4 regions of the Crossiella sp. CA198 genome follow, and region 1 is predicted to be linked to each of the others. Evidence: riboswitches for the same ligand, from Rfam matches in the RefSeq annotation. Region 1 holds a riboswitch; each other region holds the start of a gene.

Region 1 (4,738 bases):
TGCCCAGCCCGGTGAGCCGGACCGAACGGCTGGTCCGCTCGAACAGCGCGCCGCCGATCTCCCGTTCCAGGGTCCGGATCGTCTGGCTCACCCGGCCCTGGGTCAGGTGCAGGCGAGCCGCGGTGCGGCCGAAGTGGAGTTCCTCGGCCAGCACCAGGAATGCCTCGATCTCGCGTAACTCCATCAGTTCCTAGTCAAAGGTCACCACGACCCGGCCGACGGAGTCGCCGTCGGCGAGTCGTTGCAGGCCCGCGGGCGCCTCGGCCAGCGGCAGCCGCTCGCCGACCAGCGGATCGACCAGGCCCTCCTCGGCCAGTGCGGCCAGTTCCAGGCTCGCCTGGCGGACCGAGGCCGGATCCTTGTGCGTGTACAGGCCCCAGTGCAGGCCCAGCAGCGAGTAGTTCTTGACCAGGGCGTGGTTCATCGCGGCGCTGGGGATCTCGCCGCTGGCGAAGCCGACGATGACGATCCGGCCCTCGAAGGCGATGACCTTGGTGGAGGCGCGGAAGGACTCGCCGCCGACCGGGTCGTAGACCACGTCCACGCCGCGGCCGCCGGTGAACTCCTTCACCGTGGCGATCACGTCCTCCTGCTTTCGGTCGATCACCAGGTCCGCGCCCAGCTGCTTGGCCACCTCGGCCTTGCGCGCGCCGCCGACCACGCCGATCACCGTGGCGCCCGCGGCCTTGCCGAGCTGGACGGCCGCGCTGCCGACCCCGCCCGCGGCGGCGTGCACGAGCAGCGTCTCGCCCTCGGCCAGCCCGGCCCGGCGGTGCAGGCCGAACCAGCCGGTCTGGTAGGCGATGTGGAAGCTGGCGGCCTGCGCGTCGTCCAGGGACTCCGGCGCCGGGATGACCTCGTTCGCGTTGACTGTGACGTAATCGGCAAGTCCGCCATGCGGCGGCGCGGGGGTGGCGATGACGCGATCGCCGACCGACCAGCCGGACGCGCCCTCACCGAGCGCGACCACGTCACCGCAAAGCTCGACCCCCGGGGTGAACGGCAGTGGCGGGCGGACCTGGTACTGACCACGGCAGATCAGCACGTCCGGGAAGTTCAGCGCGGTCGCCCGGACCTTCACCAGCAGCTGGCCGGGGCCTGCCACCGGGTCCGGAACCTCGTCCAGCTTGAGCACATCCCGCGGCTCGCCCAGCTCGTGCACCCGCCATGCCCGCACTACACACCTCCACGCACCGTGATCGGTCAGCCCCCATCGTGTCATGTCCCACCGACACGCGACACACGGCCATATTGGGTGCGCTTGCACAGGCGACCCCTACATGTAGTATCCGTTCCGCTGATGGTTCACCGGGCACGCAAACCCCCGGTGAGGCAACAGGGAACCCGGTGCGACTCCGGGACTGCCCCGCAGCGGTGAGTGGGAACGACCGCCGTCACCGGCCGAGCGATCGCGCCGGTACAGCACTGGACGCCACGGTCCGGGAAGCGACGGCCAGTAGGAGACCGGCCCCGGCCGGCACGCCCACGAGTCCGAAGACCTGCCGTCAGCGGGCGCACCGACGGTGTGCCCGGTTCGCGGTCTCGTGGGAAGGCCGAGCGGACGACCAGACGGCGCCTCCGCGCGCCCCGGTCGGCCCTCGCCTGCCTCTGACTCCGCGGCCCATCGGCGCCGGCGCTCGCGAGGAGAGACGACCTGTATGACCGCATCGCCCGCGAGTGCTAGCGAGCCTCAGAGCTAACGCCTCACCCAAGCTTCCCCAGCGACGGCAACCGAACCCGCACCCGGGTGCCCGGTCGCCCGGCGCTGCCTTCGTCCGCCCAGCACACATTTTGGAGCAGCTTTCGTGTCAGTGCATTCGCCAGAGATCGCCTCGGGGGCGATCACGGTGATCCGCCGCAACGGCGCGGTGTCCCCGTTCGAAGCGAGCAAGATCTCGGTCGCGATGACCAAGGCCTGGCTGGCCGTGGAGGGCACCGACGCCGGCGCCTCGCCGCGCGTGCGGGAACAGATCGCCGAGCTGACCCAGTCGGTGGAACAGGCTCTGTTGCGGCACGCCGGACCGGACCGGCCGTTGCACATCGAGCAGATCCAGGACCAGGTCGAACTGACCCTCATGCGGGCCGGGCACCAGAAGGTCGCCCGCGCCTACGTGCTCTACCGCGAGGAGCACACCAAGGCCCGCGCGGTGTCCGCGCCCACGGCCGCGCCGCGGTTCTCGGTGCGCCAGGCCGACGGCACGCTGGTCCCGCTGGATGCCGCGCGGCTCGCGCTGGTGATCCAGGAGTCCTGCGCCGGGCTGACCGCGGTCGCCGCGGAGACCGTGCTCGCCGAGACCATGCGCAACCTCTACAACGGGATCAGCCCGGCCGAGCTGAGCGTGGCGCCGGTGATGGCCGCGCGCACCATGGTCGAGAACGACCCGAACTACTCCTACGTCAGCGCCCGGCTGCTGCTGGACAAGCTGCGCGGTGAGGCCCTCGGCTTCCTGGCCGGCGAGGAGCGGGTGGCCAGCCACGCGCAGATGACCGAGCAGTACCCGGTCTACTTCGCCGAGTTCATCCGGCGTGGCGTGGAGCTGGACCAGCTCGACACCGAACTGGCCAAGTTCGACCTGGAACGCCTGGGCGCGGCCCTGGTGGCCGACCGCGACCTGCAGTTCCAGTTCCTGGGCATGCAGACCCTCTACGACCGGTACCTGTTGCACAGCGACGAGGTCCGCTACGAGCTGCCGCAGGCCTTCTTCATGCGGGTGGCCATGGGCCTGGCGCTGCGTGAGGACGACCGCGAGGCGCGGGCGATCGAGTTCTACGACCTGATCTCCAGCTTCGACTTCATGTGCTCCACGCCGACGCTGTTCAACGCGGGCACCACCCGCTCGCAGCTGTCCTCCTGCTTCCTCACCACGGTGGGCGATGACCTGGAGGGGATCTTCCACGGCATCAGCAACAACGCGCTGCTGTCCAAGTACGCGGGCGGGCTGGGCAACGACTGGACCCCGGTGCGCGGTATCGGCGCGCACATCAAGGGCACCAACGGCAAGTCCCAGGGCGTGGTGCCGTTCCTGAAGATCGCCAACGACACCGCGGTCGCGGTCAACCAGGGCGGCAAGCGCAAGGGCGCGGTCTGCGCCTACCTGGAAACCTGGCACATCGACGTCGAGGAATTCCTCGACCTGCGCAAGAACACCGGCGACGACCGGCGGCGCACGCACGACATGAACACCGCGAACTGGGTGCCGGATGAGTTCCTGCGCCGGGTGCGCGCGGACGGCCAGTGGACGCTGTTCTCCCCGGATGAGGTCCCGGACCTGCACGACGCCTACGGCCTGGAGTTCTCCCGCAAGTACGCCGAGTACGAGGCGGCGGCCGACCGCGGCGAGATCCGGGTCTTCCGCCGGGTGCAGGCCAAGGACCTATGGCGGCGGATGCTGACCATGCTGTTCGAGACCGGTCACCCGTGGATCACCTTCAAGGACCCGTGCAACCTGCGTTCCCCGCAGCAGCACTCGGGTGTGGTGCACTCCTCCAACCTGTGCACCGAGATCACGCTCAACACCCAGGTTGGGATTCTCGATCCCGCAAGCGGATCTTCGCTAGACGAGGTCGCCGTGTGCAACCTCGGCTCGGTCAACCTGGCCCAGCACATCACGCCGGAGGGCATCGACCACGCCCGGCTGGAGAAGACCGTGCGCACCGCGGTCCGCATGCTGGACAACGTGATCGACGTCAACTTCTACACCATCCCCGAGGCGCGCCGGTCCAACATGCGGCACCGTCCGGTGGGCCTGGGCCTGATGGGCTTCCAGGACGCGCTCTACGCGCTGCGGCTGCCGATGGCCTCGCCGGGCGCGGTGGAGTTCGCCGACCGCAGCATGGAGGAGATCTCCTACTACGCGATCTCGGCCTCGGCCGAGCTGGCCGCCGAGCGTGGCGCGTACGAGTCCTTCCCGGGTTCGTTGTGGAGCAAGGGGATCCTGCCGATCGACTCGGTACAGATCCTGGCCGACAACCGCGCGGGCGACCTCGCGGTGGACCGTTCGTCCACTTTGGACTGGGACACGCTGCGGGCGCGCGTGGTCGAGGTCGGCATGCGCAACTCCAACGTGATGGCGATCGCGCCGACCGCGACCATCGCCAACATCACCGGGGTCAACCAGTCGATCGAACCGCTGTACCGCAACCTGTACGTGAAGTCGAACATGTCCGGCGACTTCACCGTGGTCAACCCGCAACTGGTGCGCGAGCTGAAGGAGCGCGGGCTGTGGGATGAGGTCATGATCGGCGACCTGAAGTACTTCGACGGCAGCCTCGGCGCCATCGAGCGCATCCCGGCCGAGCTGAAGTCCTTGTACGCCACCGCGTTCGAGCTGGACAGCGAGTGGCTGATCGAGGCGGCGGCGCGGCGGCAGAAGTGGATCGACCAGGCCCAGTCGCTCAACCTCTACATGGCCAAGCCCAGCGGCAAGAAGCTGGACTCGCTCTACCAGCTGGCCTGGCTGCGCGGCCTGAAGACCACGTACTACCTGCGCGCGCAGAGCGCCACGCACGTGGAGAAGTCCACCCTGCGCGGCACCGACGGCAAGCTCAACGCCGTCTCCCCCGTGCTGGTGGCGCCCGAACCCGCCCCGGCCGCGGTCTCCCCCGCCGCCGCCCAGGCCGCCGAGGCGCTGGCCTGCTCCATCACCGACCCGGACTGCGAGGCCTGCCAGTGACCGCCCTTGAACCCTCTGTCGACGCCACCGGCCTCGGCCAGATCGACCGCAGCGGCGGCCGGGTC
Region 2 (4,738 bases), on a different contig from region 1:
GTGGCCGCCGGCCGGACCCCGCTGCCCGCCTGGCAGCCCGGCCACCACCTGGACCTCCACCTGCCCTCGGGCAAGCGACGGCAGTACTCGCTGTGCGGGGACCCTACCGACCGTTCGGTAGGCTATCGGATCGCGGTGCGCCGGATCGCCGGGGGCGGCGGCGGATCTCGGGAGGTGCACGAACTGCGCGCCGGGGACGAACTGGGCATCCGCGGGCCGCGCAACGCCTTCCCGTTCGTCCGCGCCCCGCGCTACCTGTTCCTGGCCGGTGGCATCGGGATCACCCCGATCCTGCCGATGGTGCACGCCGCGGCCAGGGCGGGCGCGGACTGGCGTCTTGTCTACAGTGGACGGTCGCGAGCGAGCCTGCCGTTCCTGGCCGAGCTGGCCGGTTACGGCGACCGGGTGCGGGTGCACGCCGACGACGAGCACGGCGGCCCGCCCACCGCGGCGGACCTGGTCGACCCCGGCGACTCGGTGCTCTACTGCTGCGGCCCGCCCCCCATGCTCGCCGCGGTCAAGCAGGCCGTTCCGGTGACCCGGCCGCTCTACAGCGAACGCTTCAGCCCACCGCCGGTCCTGGGCGGCGCGCCGTTCGAGGTCGAGCTGCGCCGCACCGGCGTCACCGTGCCGGTGCCCGCCGAGGTCTCCGCGCTCACCGCGATCCGCGCCGTGCTGCCCGATATCGGCTACTCCTGCCAGCAGGGATTCTGTGGCACCTGCCGGGTCCGGGTGCTCGAGGGCGAACCGGACCGCGCCCATCCGGCCGACGAACCGGACCAGGCGCGCATCTGCGTGACCCGCGCACGCACCCGGCTCGCGCTGGATCTGTGATGATGAACCGGACATGACTGAACTGACCGAGACGAGCAGCCCGCCCCGGCGCAAACGCCGGATGTCCCCGGCCGAACGCCGCGAGGACCTCATCGGCGCGGCACTGGAGCTGTACAGCAGCCGGGCGCCGGAACTGGTGTCGATCGAGGACATCATCACCCACGCCGAGGTGTCCAGAGCGCTGTTCTACCGCTACTTCGGCAGCCTGCGCGAGGTGCACGTGGCCGCGCTGCGCACCGCGGTGGACGAGCTGGTGGACCGGCTGACCCGGCGCGAGCCCGGCACCCTGATCGACCAGCTCCGGCACTCCCTCGGGGTGTTCGTCGACGTCGCCGACACCTACGCCACCGCCTACATCGCGTTGCTGCGCAGCGGATCCGTGGTCGCCACCCAGGACACCGACACGCTGGTCGATGAGGTCCGGCACGTGGCGGTGCGGGAGATCCTCACCGTCACCGGGGTCACCGAGCCCAGCCCGTTCATGCTGCTGACCCTGCGCTGCTGGGTCGCGGTGGTCGAGGGCACCCTGCTGATCTGGTTGCAGGAACGCAAACACGGCCGCGAAGAGCTGATCGACTGGCTGATCGACCAGCTCGCCGCGATGACCGCGGCCACCGCCACCCGCGACCCCGTCACCGCCGAACTGCTGACCCGGATCGCCGCGGACGTCTGAGGCGGGCCCGCACCACACCTGCCCCGGGTTCCGGCTGCTGAACGCGGGAACGCGACGAAAGTTCCGTGCTATGCCGGATCGCCACCTGATTGTGATCCTGATGACCCGTTCAGAGCTGGCTGCGTTGCGGACAGGTGCCTTACGGTCACTGGGCCGCAGTGTTCGGGAAGCCGGTGTGAATCCGGCGTGGTCCTCGCCACTGTGACCGGGGAAGTCCCGTCTCGAACAGTGTCACTGGGCGGCTCAGCCGTCTGGGAAGGCCTGAGACGTGGCCATGATCCGGGAGCCAGGAGACCGGCTGCGGCGCGTACGGAACCGTCCACGAGGCATGGAGGAGAACATGTCGGCATCTGCCGCGTCCCCCGATCGTCCGACCGCCATCGCGGTGCCAGCCTGGTCCTGGCTGGTCGCCGCCGCCGCGCTGATCGTGCTGTACGTGCTGTTGCAGGAGAACGGCCTGTTGCTGGCACACGGCTCCGAGCTGATCCACGAGTTCGCCCACGACGGGCGGCACGCGCTCGGCGTTCCGTGCCACTGAACGGGGCCGCGTAGATGACTACTCCCACCTTCGGATCCACGCTGCTCCGTGGCGCCCTGGCCGGTGTGGTCGCCGGGCTGGCCGGCGCCGCGGTGCAGTACTTCCTGACCGAGATCCCCCTGGAAGCGGCACTCGCCGTGGAGGAGGCCCGCCCGGCCGACCCCGCGGCGGGCGACCACCACGAGGAGCTGTTCGACCGGGGCACCCAGCTCGTCGGCGGACTGCTGGCCACCGTGGTGATCGGGCTGTCCATCGGCCTGGTGTTCGCGGTCGCCTTCGCGCGGCTGCGCCACCGGCTGCCCGGCCGGGCCGACCTGGACCGCGCGTTGCTGCTGGGCGGCGTCGGGTTCCTGACGATCTCCTTACTGCCCGGCCTGAAGTACCCGGCCAACCCGCCCGGCGTCGGCGATCCGTCCACTGTGGAGGAACGCACGCTGCTGTACCTGGCGGTCATCGTCGCGGGACTGGTGCTGGCCAACCTCGCGCCGTGGTTCAACCGGTTCCTGGCGGGCAAGGGTCTTGACCGCTCGGTCCGGCTGGTGCTGACCGGACTGTCCACTGTGGTCCTGCTGGCACTGGTGGTTTTCCTGTTGCCCGCCAACAACGACCCGATCCCGGCGGACATCCCGGCCCCGCTGCTCTGGCAGTTCCGGCTGTACTCGCTGATCCAGCTGGCCACTCTGTGGACAGTGCTGGCCAGTGTGTTCGGCCTGCTGCTGGAGCGTCAGCAGCGCAAGGCTGACACGCCCGCGCTGGCCGCATAGCATCAACGGGCCGGGGCCGCGGGGCGAGGAGCCCGCGGCCCCGGCCCTATGCTTGCCCGGTGAGCACCGCACAGGAACGCTGGGCCCGGCAGCTCGCCGACTGGGCCATCCCGGCGCATGTGCTGGCCGGGGCCGCCGAATCGCCGTGGGTGTTGCCGCGTCAGGTGTTCCGCCGCCGCGCCGCCGCCCAGCTCGCCGCGCCCACCGGGGCCACCTTTGACCGGGCCCGGGTGGAACTGGACGAATCCGGTTCGCTGCTGGACATCGGCGCCGGGGCCGGGACGAGCAGCCTGCCGCTGCTGGCCGCCGGGCTGGTCACCGAGTTCACCGCGGTGGACGCCGACGCCGACCTGCTCGCCGCCTGCATCGAGGGCGCGGACTCCCTCGGCGTGCCCACCCGCGGACTGCGCGGCCGCTGGCCGGACCTGGCCAAGCGAGCCGGCGTCGCCGATGTCGTGGTGTGCGGCAACGTGGTGTACAACGTGCCCGACCTGGCCCCGTTCATCGCCGCCCTCACCGCGGCCGCGCGGCGCAGCGTGGTGCTGGAGACCGCGGCCCGGCACCCGCTGGTCGACCTCAACCCGCTGTGGCAACACTTTCACGGCCTCACCCGCCCCGAGGGTCCCACCGTCGACGATCTGATCGCCGCACTGGGCGAACTCGGCGTGCACCCCCACCTCACCCGCTGGCGGCGACCCTCGGAACCCGAGCACCGGGACTTCGCCGAGCTGGTCGAGACCACCCGCCGACGCCTGTGCCTGCCACCGGAGTCCGCCGCCGAGGTCGACCGGGTGCTGCGGGAGCACGGCCACAACCCTGAGCTGCCACCGGATCTGGGCTCCTCCGGCCGCGAGCTGGCGACCCTGACCTGGCCGGGCTGGGCGGACTGAGGGCGCGGCGCGGCCACGAGCTGGCCGCCCGTCGCCACCTGCGCACACCCCTGGTGCTGCACCAGGAAGACCCGGCAGCGGCCTGGCCCGCGCTGGCCGCCGAGCAGGTGACCAGCGTGCTGGTCGAATTGTCGGCGGGCCGGAGCCCGGACTCCGGCCGGCAGGTGCTGCTGCCCTGTGCGCTGCACGGTGGCGGCCCCGGTCAGGCGTTGATCGTCTTCAACTACCCGGACAGCCCGGCCACGCTGACCGCGTGATCCACGTCGGCGGGGTGGCTTGAGCGGCAGGTCCGCCTACCGACCGGTCGGTAGGCGGAGATTGTGGGTGGTCCGGTGCGTGGGTGGCGGAAATGTGGGTGGTCGGACCCGATGTGCCGTCGGTCGGGCACGTATTGGCTTGTCAACAGGAGGCAACACGACCGAGGAGGGACCGGATGGGTGAGCCGGTGCGGGTCAGCGTCGTCGCGATGGACCCGATGCTGGAAGCCGGCGCGACCGGTGCATTGCACAGCTGCCCGGATGTGGCCGTGGCGGGCCCGGCCGAGGCGGCGGAGGTGACCGTGGTGATCGTGGACGCGGTGGCCGAGGCCGTGCTGGACCTGGTGCGGGAGACCAGGAACCGCCCGGACCGGCCGGAGGTGGTGCTGGTGGCCACCGATCTGCGACCCGCGGAGGCCCTGCACGCCATCGCCGCGGGCGCCCGCGGCCTGCTGCGCCGCCGGGAGGCCAGCGCGGACCGGCTGGCCCGCACCGTGCTGGCCGCCGCGGGCGGGGACTGCACGGTGCCGCCGGATCTGCTCGACTCGCTGCTGGAGCACCGCGCCCGGCCGGTCGAGCGGGCCGGGGTCGGCGGGGTGGCGCTGAACGAGCGGGAACGCGAGGTGCTGCGGCTGGTCGCGGACGGGCGGGAGACCGGGGAGATCGCCCAGGAACTGTGCTACTCGCCGCGGACCGTGGTCAGCGTGGTGCACGACATCACGCACCGGTTCCGGCTGCGCAACCGGGCGCACGCGGTGGCCTACGCGTTGCGGGCAGGTCTG
Region 3 (4,738 bases), on a different contig from region 1:
GAGGACCTCGGCGATGTCGTCCCCCGCGGTGCGCATGGCGCTGGTGCCCCATACGGACAGTCCGACCGAGGGCGGCCATTCGCCGGTGTCCTTGCGGTAGCGGTCCAGCAGCGAGTCGGCCATGGCCTGCCCGGTCTCCCAGGCGAGCCTGCTGGGCACGGCCTTCGGGTCCACGGAGTAGAAGTTGCGGCCGGTGGGCAGCACGTTCACCAGGCCGCGCAACGGTGATCCGCTCGGCCCGGCAGGCACGTAGCCGCCGTCCAGGGCGTGCAGCAGGTGGCCGAGTTCGTCGGTGGTGCGGGCCAGCCGGGGCACCACCTCGGCGGCGGCGAATTCGAGGACCTTGGCGACGTCCTCGTTGTCCTTGTCCAGCACCGAACGCACCACCTCGGTGGCGCTGCCCTGGACCCAGCCGCCCGCGTCCATCGCGGTGACCAGTTCGCGGGCCTTGGCCTCGATCGCGTCGGTGTCGGTGCGGGAGGCGGAGCCGTCCTCGTTGAGCCCCAGGGCTTCCCGGATGCCGGGCAGCGCGGCGACCTGTCCGGCCCACATCTGCCGGGCCTGGATCATGGCCAGCACCAGGTTGATCCGGGCCTCGCCCTCGGGCGCGGCGCCCAGGATGTGCAGGCCGTCCCGGATCTGCACGTCCTTGACCTCGCACAGCCAGCCGTCCACGTGCAGCAGGAAGTCGTCGAACTCCGCGTCGTGCGGCCGGTCGTCCAGGCCCAGGTCGTGGTCGAGTTTGGCGGCCTGGATGAGGGTCCAGATCTGCGCCCGGATGGCCGGGAGTTTGGCCGGGTCCATGGCGGCGATGTTGGCGTGCTCGTCCAGGAGTTGTTCCAGCCGGGCGATGTCGCCGTAGCTGTCCGCGCGGGTCATCGGCGGCACCAGGTGGTCGACCAGGGTGGCGTGCGCCCGGCGCTTGGCCTGGGTGCCCTCGCCGGGGTCGTTGACCAGGAACGGGTAGATCAGCGGGATATCGCCCAGCGCCGCGTCGGTGCCGCAACTGGCGGACATGCCGACGGTCTTGCCGGGCAGCCATTCCAGGTTGCCGTGCTTGCCCACGTGCACCATGGCGTGCGCGCCGAACTCCTGGGCCAGCCAGCGGTAGGCGGCCAGGTAGTGGTGGCTGGGCGGCAGGTCCGGGTCGTGGTAGATGGCGATCGGGTTCTCGCCGAAGCCGCGCGGCGGCTGCACCATGACGACCACGTTGCCCGCGGTCAGCGCCGCGAGGACGATCTCGCCCTCGGGATCCTGGCTACGGTCCACGAACAGTTCGCCGGGCGCCGGACCCCAGTGGCCTTCGAGTTCCGCGCGGAAGTCGGCGGGCAGGGTGTCGTAGAACTCGCGGTACCTGGCGGCGCTGATCCGCACCGGGTTGCCGGAGAGCTGGGTCTCGGTGAGCCAGTTCTCGTCCTGGCCACCGGCGGCGATCAGCGCGTGGATCAGCGCGTCACCGTCCAGCTTGGCCACGCCGGGCAGGGCGCCCTCGCCTTCGGCCGGGCCGATGTCATAACCGTTGTCCCGCAACGCGGCCAGCAGTTTGACCACGCTGGCCGGGGTGTCCAGGCCGACCGCGTTGCCGATCCGGGAGTGCTTGGTCGGGTAGGCCGAGAGCATCAGCGCGATCCGCCGGTCGGCGGCCGGGATGTGCCGCAACTGGGCGTGCTTGACCGCGATCCCGGCGACCCGGGCGGCGCGTTCCGGGTCGGCCACGTACACGGTGAGGCCGTCCGGGTCGATCTCCTTGAAGGAGAACGGGACGGTGATGATCCGGCCGTCGAACTCGGGGATGGCCACCTGGGTCGCGGTGTCCAAAGGGGACAGTCCGTCGTCGTTGGCCGCCCAGCTCTCCCGGCTGGAGGTGAGGCAGAGTCCTTGCAGGATCGGCACATCCAGCGCGGCCAGCGCGCCGACGTCCCAGGCGTCGTCCTCGCCACCGGCGGAGGCGGCGGCCGGTTTGGTGCCCCCGGCGGCCAGCACGGTGACGACCAGGGCATCGGCCTTGCCGAGTTCGGTGAGCAGTGCGGGTTCGGCGGTGCGCAGCGAGGAGCAGAACACCGGCAGCGCCTGGCCGCCCGCGTCCTCGATCGCGCTGCTGAGCGCCTCGACGAAGGCGGTGTTCCCGGCCACGTGGTGGGCCCGGTAGTAGAGCACCGCGACCACCGGTCCGCTGGTGGTGCGGGCGGTGCGCTCCAGCACGCCCCAGGTGGGGGTGGGCTGCGGCGCGGCGAAGCCGAGACCGGTGAGCAGCACGGTGTCGGAGAGGAAGTTGTGCAGTTCGGCCAGGTTGGCCGGGCCGCCGTGCGCGAGGTAGGCGTGCGCCTCGGCGCAGACGCCGCCAGGCACCGTGGACAGCTCCATCAGCTGGGCGTCCGGGGCCTGTTCGCCGCCGAGCACGACGACGGGCCGGGGTCCGGCGAGCAGCCAGTCCAGGCCCTCTTCCCACATCCGGCGGCCGCCGAGGATGCGCACCACGACCAGGTCCACGCCCTCGACCAGGGCGGGCAGGTCGTCCACGAGCAGCCGGGCCGGGTTGCCGAGCCGGTAATCGGCCTCGCCGGCGCGGGCGGAGAGCAGGTCGGTGTCAGAGGTCGACAGCAGCAGGATCACGCGTGGCTCCACATCCCTCGGGGTCCGCGCCCCATGACGGTCGGGGACGGTGAGCGGAGTGTCTGGCTCCCGGGCTCGCACCCGGTGACAGTGGCGGGACCGCGCCGGACTCACACCGGCTTCCTCCGTGGTTCACCGTTCGAGGCGACCCTACCTGCCGCGTAGCATCCCGCGGGTGCCCGCTTCGCCACATCGCCAGCGCCCGGACGCCTGTCCCGGCGCGATCGAGGTGCACCCGGCGGCCGATGGCGGCCTGGCCCGGGTCCGGGTATCGGGCGGCACGCTCTCCAGGGCGCGGCTGGCGGTGCTGCGAACGGCCGCGATCGAGCTGGGCGACGGGTCGCTTGAGCTGACCTCGCGGGCGAATGTGCAGCTCAGAGGACTGGCGGCCGGGGCTGAGGTCGAGTTGGGGGCGCGGCTGGCCGAGGCCGGGCTGCTGCCCTCGCTGACCCATGAGCGGATGCGGAACATCGTGGCCGCGCCGCTGGCGGACAACCAGGACCTGGTGGACGCGATCGACGCCGCGTTGTGTTCGCGGCCGGAACTGGCCGGGTTGCCGGGGCGGTTCCTGGTGGCCGTGGACGACGGCGGCGTGGTGAGCGGGCTGGGTGCGGATATCGGCCTGGACCTGGTTGGCTCTTCCTGGGCGTTGTCGCTGGCCGGGGCCGATTCAGGGCTGCGGGTGGCCGACCCGGTGGACGCGGTGCTGCGGGCGGCCCTGGAATTCCTGGCGCTGCGGGCCGAGCACGGCGGCACGGCCTGGCGACTGGCCGAGATCGACGGCGGTGTCGCGGAGATCACTCGACGGCTGGGCGGACCGGTGTCCACGGAGCGGCTGGCGGTGCGCGGATCAGTGCCGCTGCCCCCCGGCCCGCTGCCGGACGGGCGCCTGGTCGTGGGCGCGCCGCTGGGGCGGTTGGACCCGGACCAGTCCGGCGCCCTGCTCGCGGTGGAGCAGGTTCGGCTCACACCGTGGCGCGGTCTGGTGCTGCCGCGGACGATCACCTTGGGGCACGGGCTGATCACCGATCCGGACTCACCCTGGCACGCGGTCACCGCCTGCACCGGCCGCCCCGGCTGCGCCAAATCCCTGGCCGATGTGCGCGCCGACGCCGTGCGCCACCTCGGGTTGCCCGGCGGGCCGGTGCACTGGTCGGGCTGCTCCCGGCGATGCGGACGGCCGCGCGGCGCGATCGACGTGCTGGCCACCGCGGACGGCTACCTGATCGACGGACAACCGCACGAGGACACGGCCGCGGCGATCGACGCGGCCCGGAGGAAGCAGCAGTGACCGAGTACATCAAGGACGGCAAGGAGATCTACCGCCGCTCCTTCGCCACCATCCGCGCCGAGGCCGACCTGGCCGGACTGCCCCCGGATGTGGCCCGGGTGGCGGTGCGGATGATCCACGCCTGCGGCATGGTCGACCTGGTGGCCGATATCGGCCACTCCCCCGGCGTGGTGGCCTCGGCCCGCGCCGCGCTGGAGGCCGGGGCGCCGATCCTGTGTGACGCCACCATGGTCGCGGCCGGGGTGACCCGCCGTCGCCTGCCCGCGGACAACGAGGTGCTGTGCTTCCTGGGTGATCCGCGGGTGCCGGAACTGGCCGCGTCGATGGGCAACACGCGCAGTGTGGCGGCCCTGGAACTGTTGCGGGACAAGCTCGGCGGCGCGGTGGTGGCGATCGGCAACGCGCCGACCGCGCTGTTCCACCTGCTGGAGATGATCGCCGGTGGCGCGCCAAAGCCCGCCGCGGTGCTGGGCATCCCGGTGGGGTTCATCGGCGCGGCCGAATCGAAGGAAGCCCTGGCCGCCAACGGTCTGGGCCTGGAATACCTGGTGGTGCGGGGCAGGCGGGGCGGCAGCGCGATGACCGCCGCCGCGATCAACGCGATTGCGAGTGACGAAGAGTGAGTGATCTGGGACGGCTGTACGGCGTCGGGCTCGGCCCCGGCGATCCGGAGCTGGTGACGGTCAAGGCGGCCCGGCTGATCGGCGCGGCGGACGTGGTGGTCTTCCACAGCGCGCGGCACGGGCGCAGCATCGCCCGCGGCATCGCCGAGCCCTACCTGCGGCCCGGCCAGATCGAGGAACAGCTGATCTACCCGGTGACCACCGAGGACAG
Region 4 (4,738 bases), on a different contig from region 1:
CGGGCGTGCTGGCCGACCGGATGGACAAGCGCAAGCTGCTGATCGGCCTGCAGACCGCGATGGGCCTGTGCGCGCTGGCGCTGGGCCTGCTGGTGGTCACCGGCGCCGCGCAGCTCTGGCACGTCTACGCGCTCTGCCTGGCGCTGGGCTGTTTCACCGCGGTGGAGACGCCGGTGCGGCAGTCCTTCGTGGTGGAGATGGTCGGCAAGGACCAGGTGACCAACGCGGTCGCGCTGAACTCGATGAACTTCAACCTGGCCCGGATCACCGGCCCGGCCATCGCCGGTGTGCTGATCACCCTGATCGGCACCGGCTGGGTGTTCCTGCTCAACGCGGCCACCTTCGTCGCGGTGATCCTCGGCCTGTTCCTGATGAACCCGGCCCAGCTGCACCGCGGCACGCCGGTGCCCAGGGCCAAGGGCCAGCTGCGCGAGGGCCTGCGTTACGTGCGTGGCCGCAAGGACCTGGTCGTGCTGATGGTGCTGGTGTTCTTCGTCAGCACCTTCGGCCTCAACTTCAGCACCACCCTGGCCGTGGTGGCGCGCAACGTCTTCCAGCGCGACGCCGACGGCTACGGCCTGCTCTCCACCCTGCTGGCGGCAGGCACCTTCCTGGGCGCGCTGCTGGCCGCCCGGCGCAGCACCAAGGGCAAGCCGCGGCTGCGGGTGATGATCGGCGGCGCGATCGTGTTCGGGATCCTGGAGATCGTGGTCGGGCTGATGCCCACCTTCACCGCGCTGGGACTGATGCTGATCCCCACCGGCATCGCCGTGATGACCTTCACAACCACGGCCAACTCGACCGTCCAGCTGGCCGTCCGGCCGGACATGCGCGGCCGGGTGATGGGCCTGTACATGCTGGTCTTCCTGGGTGGGACCCCGTTGGGCAGCCCGGTGATGGGCTGGGTCGCGCAGGAGTTCGGCGGCCAGGCGCCGCTGCTGGTGGGCGGGATCGTGTCCCTGCTGGCCGCAATCGTGTGCGGAGCCGTTCTCGCAGGTCGCGGCGGCATGCGCTGGCCGGTCGGCCGATGGTCACGCTTTCGGGTGCGCCGCCGGGGCTTGACGACGGAGTGAAGTAAGCCTAACCTAAGTCTTGTCCGCTTCGTGGTGGGAGCGGCAGTCAGTTCGGGAACAGAGTGAGGCCCCGGCTCCGTAAGGAGTCCGGGGCCTCACTCTTTCGGCGACGTCAACTTGTCGGAGCATCCACCGCCGAAGTTCTGGGGCAACGATCAGGGCAGCAGCAGACCGTTCTTGCCCGCGCGGGCGTCCTCGAAGCGCTTGCCGACCTCGGCCCAGTTCACGATGTTCCACAGGGCGTTGATGTAGTCGGCCTTCACGTTGCGGTACTGCAGGTAGTAGGCGTGCTCCCACACGTCGAAGACGACTAGGGGGGTGGTGGCGATCGAGAGGTTGGAGTGGTGGTCCTTGAGCTGCTGGGTGATCAGCCGCTGGCCGATCGGGTCCCAGGCGAGCACGCCCCAGCCGGAGCCCTGGATGGTGGTGGAGACGGCGTTGAGCTGGGCGCGCAGCTTGTCGAAGGAGCCGAACTCCTCGTCGATCGCGGCGGCGAGTTCGCCGGTGGGCTTGTCTCCGCCGTTGGGCGAGAGGATCTTCCACCACACCACGTGCATGGCGTGTCCGGCCAGGTTGAAGGCCAGGGTGTGCTCCAGGCCGACGATCGAGCCGAAGTCGCCCTTGTCCCGGGCCTCGGCGATCTTGTCCAGGGTGTCGTTGGTGCCCTTGACGTAGGCCGCGTGGTGCTTGCTGTGGTGCAGCTCGTTGATCTCGCCGCTGATCGCCGGCGCGAGCGCGGAGTAGTCGTAGTCCAGATCGGGCAGGACGTAGGCGCCCATCAAGAGCCTCCCCATGTGAATGGCAGTCAGTTCATGAGAGTGCTGTGCAACTACAAGTTACTTGCAACAAGCCATGGTCACGAGTTGGGGTCGGCAGTTTGACCTGGCTTGTCCTGCCGGGTGAGCATCAGCGGCAGAAGTCCGAATGTTCGCCTTCAAGCAGGGGAAGCCGGTCGAAATCCGGCGCTGACCCGCAACGGTGGGCCGCTTCACGCGGTGAGCCCGAGTACCTGCCGAGGGTGCGATCACCGAACTCCGTCGAGGCTCGCGGAAGGTGTCCATGAAGAAGTCGTTGCTTGCCGCTGTGTGCGTGCTCACGCTGTCGTTCTCGGCTTGTGGGAGCCCGGCGGCCGCCCCGCAAACCCCGGCCGGGGCCGCGCAGGAGATCGTCAACTGCGGCCGGACGCAGAAGTTCGACGGCCGGCCCCAGCGGATCCTGAGCATGAACCAGCACGCCACCGAGGTGCTGGTGGCGCTGGGAGTGACCGACCGGATCGTGGGCACCGCCTACCCGGACACCCCGGACGTGCCCGCGGCCATCGCCACCGACTACGCCAAGGTCAAGACCATCTCGCAGAAGTACCCGACCCTGGAGCAGCTGCTCGGCACCGAGCCGGACCTGGTGGTCGGCGGCTACGCCAGCGCCTTCGCCGAGAAGGACGGCCGCGGCCGGGACGCTCTGGAAGCCAAGGGGATCCGCACCTTCCTGCTCTCGGAGAACTGCCCGGACGCCACCGCGGCCATCGGCACCTACACCGATGACCTGGGCGTGCTCGGCCGGCTGCTCGGCGCGACCGAGCAGGCCACCAAGCTGATCGGGGAGACCAGCAAGGCCGTGGACGAGGTGACCGCCAAGGTCGCCGCCGCGAACAAGCCCGCGGTGCCGGTGTTCTTCTACGACAGCGGCGAGCAGGCCCCGTTCACCGTCGGCGGGCGCGGGCTGGGCAACGACCTGGTCAAGCGGGCAGGCGGCCGCAACATCTTCGCCGACGTGCCCAAGGTCTTCGGCGACGCCAGCTGGGAACAGGTCGGCGACCGCGCGCCCGAGGTGATCGTGCTGGTGGACTACCTCGGCGACAACGGCGGCGTGGACGCCAAACGCCGCTTCCTCGAAGGACATCCGCTGGCCAAGGGCACCCCGGCGGTACGGAACAAGCGGTTCGTCACGCTCACCCTGCCCGACCTGATCGAAGGCATCCGGCTGCCCGCGGCGCTGCGCACGCTCACCGCCGGGCTGCACCCGGACCTGGCCAAGTGACCAGGGTTCCCCTCGGCCTGACCCTGCTACTCGGTTTCCTGGCGCTGCTCGGCGCCGCCAGCCTGGCCCTGTCCTTCGGGTCGGTGGCGGTGCCGGTCGGCCAGGTCTGGCGGATCCTGCTGCACTGGGCCGCACCCGGGCTGGTCGAGGCCGACTGGACCCCGGTGCGGGCCTCGATCATCCGCGAGTCCCGGCTGCCCAGGGTGGTGCTGGCGGTGCTGGTCGGCGCGGCGCTCGCGCTGGCCGGGGCGGTGGCCCAGGTGGTCACCCGCAACCCACTGGCCGATCCGTACCTGCTGGGCGTCAACTCCGGGGCCGGGTTCTTCGTGGCCGTGGTCATGGTGCTGGGCATCGGCGCCGGGGTGCTCGGCGCGGCCACCGTGCCGATCGCGGCCTTCCTGGGCGCGCTGGTGGCGTTGCTGCTGGTGCTCACGGTGGCCGGGCGGTTCGGTTCGGTGACCGCGCTGGTGCTCGGCGGACTCGGCGTGGCACAGATCTTCGGCGCGGGCATCCTGATGGTGATCTTCCTGGCGGCCAAGGGCGATCAGGCCAAGCAGGTGTTGTTCTGGCTCAGCGGCGGACTCGGCGATGCCCGCTGGGGGAGCATGGTCGTGCCAGGGGTGGTGCTTGTGCTGGCGCTGGCCGCGGGCATGGCGGTCGGGCGCTGGCTCAACCTGCTCTCCGCGGGTGACGACGGGGCCGCCGCGCTCGGCGTGGATCCGAAGAAGCTGCGGTTGCTGGCCCTGATCGCGGTCGCGCTGCTGGCCGGGACCTCGGTCACGGTGGCTGGCGGCATCGCCTTCGTCGGTCTGATCATCCCGCAGGCGGCCGCGTTCCTGGTCGGCGCGGACGCCCGGCGGCTGCTGCCGGTGGCCGCGCTGCTCGGCGGGGTGTTCCTGGTCGGGGCGGACCTGCTGGCCAGGGTGGTGATCGCGCCGCTGGAGATCCCGGTCGGCGCGGTCACCTCCTCGGTGGGCGGGCTGGTGTTCCTGGTGATGCTGTACCGGCGGCGGGGGAGGGCGGCATGAGCGTGCGCACCGAGGGCGTGCGGGTGGCCCTGGGCGGGCGGATCGTGGTGGACGGCGTCGATCTCGAACTGCGCGCCGGTGAGGTGCTGGGGCTGGTGGGGCCCAACGGTTCCGGCAAGACCTCGCTGCTGCGCACGCTGTACCGCGCACTGGCCCCGGCCGATGGCGCGGTGCTGGTGGACGAGCGGCCGGTGACCGGGTTCGGGCGGCGGGAGCTGGCCAGGACACTGGCCGCGACCACCCAGGAACCCGAGCACGCGGCCGCGCTGACCGTGTCCGAGGTGATCACCCAGGGCCGCACCTGCCACCGCGGCTGGCTGGAGTCACTGCGTGCCGAGGACCACGCCGCGGTCGGCGAGGCGATCACCCTGGCCGACCTGGAAGCCTTGCGGGACCGGGATGTCCGCACTCTCTCCGGCGGCGAGCGGCAGCGGGTCTCCATCGCTCGCGCGCTCGCCCAGCAGCCCCGGATCCTGGTGCTGGACGAGCCGACCAACCACCTCGACCTGCGGCATCAGCTCGCCGTGCTGGAACTGCTGCGGGCCCGTGCTACCGAGGGGCTGTCCGTGCTGCTCACCCTGCACGACCTGCGGCTGGCGG

What was found. Region 1 has a riboswitch for cobalamin ahead of ACTOWY_RS13800 (ribonucleoside-diphosphate reductase subunit alpha). Riboswitches for the same ligand answer to the same signal wherever they lie in the genome.
Positions count from the first base shown of each region.
Region 2: it holds a riboswitch for cobalamin, as region 1 does, so the genes downstream of both, ACTOWY_RS17690 (CbtB domain-containing protein) here and ACTOWY_RS13800 (ribonucleoside-diphosphate reductase subunit alpha) in region 1, are expected to answer to the same signal.
Region 3: it holds a riboswitch for cobalamin, as region 1 does, so the genes downstream of both, cobN (cobaltochelatase subunit CobN) here and ACTOWY_RS13800 (ribonucleoside-diphosphate reductase subunit alpha) in region 1, are expected to answer to the same signal.
Region 4: it holds a riboswitch for cobalamin, as region 1 does, so the genes downstream of both, ACTOWY_RS12220 (ABC transporter substrate-binding protein) here and ACTOWY_RS13800 (ribonucleoside-diphosphate reductase subunit alpha) in region 1, are expected to answer to the same signal.

Region 1 covers NZ_JBQJIM010000007.1:173,761-178,498, reverse strand. Annotated here, with positions in the region: gene ACTOWY_RS13810 (LysR family transcriptional regulator) at 1-184, opposite strand, end outside; gene ACTOWY_RS13805 (NADPH:quinone oxidoreductase family protein) at 191-1,177, opposite strand; cobalamin riboswitch at 1,285-1,521, shown strand; gene ACTOWY_RS13800 (ribonucleoside-diphosphate reductase subunit alpha) at 1,812-4,673, shown strand; gene ACTOWY_RS13795 (ribonucleotide-diphosphate reductase subunit beta) at 4,670-4,738, shown strand, end outside.
Region 2 covers NZ_JBQJIM010000009.1:301,880-306,617, reverse strand. Annotated here, with positions in the region: gene ACTOWY_RS17700 (PDR/VanB family oxidoreductase) at 1-834, shown strand, start outside; gene ACTOWY_RS17695 (TetR/AcrR family transcriptional regulator) at 896-1,507, shown strand; cobalamin riboswitch at 1,647-1,824, shown strand; gene ACTOWY_RS17690 (CbtB domain-containing protein) at 1,848-2,045, shown strand; gene ACTOWY_RS17685 (CbtA family protein) at 2,060-2,809, shown strand; gene ACTOWY_RS17680 (class I SAM-dependent methyltransferase) at 2,869-3,699, shown strand; gene ACTOWY_RS17675 (hypothetical protein) at 3,753-3,956, shown strand; gene ACTOWY_RS17670 (response regulator transcription factor) at 4,133-4,738, shown strand, end outside.
Region 3 covers NZ_JBQJIM010000043.1:2,141-6,878, reverse strand. Annotated here, with positions in the region: gene cobN (cobaltochelatase subunit CobN) at 1-2,613, opposite strand, end outside; cobalamin riboswitch at 2,649-2,782, opposite strand; gene ACTOWY_RS41730 (hypothetical protein) at 2,789-3,904, shown strand; gene ACTOWY_RS41725 (precorrin-8X methylmutase) at 3,901-4,527, shown strand; gene ACTOWY_RS41720 (precorrin-2 C(20)-methyltransferase) at 4,524-4,738, shown strand, end outside.
Region 4 covers NZ_JBQJIM010000006.1:223,870-228,607, reverse strand. Annotated here, with positions in the region: gene ACTOWY_RS12230 (MFS transporter) at 1-1,073, shown strand, start outside; gene ACTOWY_RS12225 (superoxide dismutase) at 1,229-1,852, opposite strand; cobalamin riboswitch at 1,967-2,104, shown strand; gene ACTOWY_RS12220 (ABC transporter substrate-binding protein) at 2,133-3,110, shown strand; gene ACTOWY_RS12215 (FecCD family ABC transporter permease) at 3,107-4,138, shown strand; gene ACTOWY_RS12210 (ABC transporter ATP-binding protein) at 4,135-4,738, shown strand, end outside.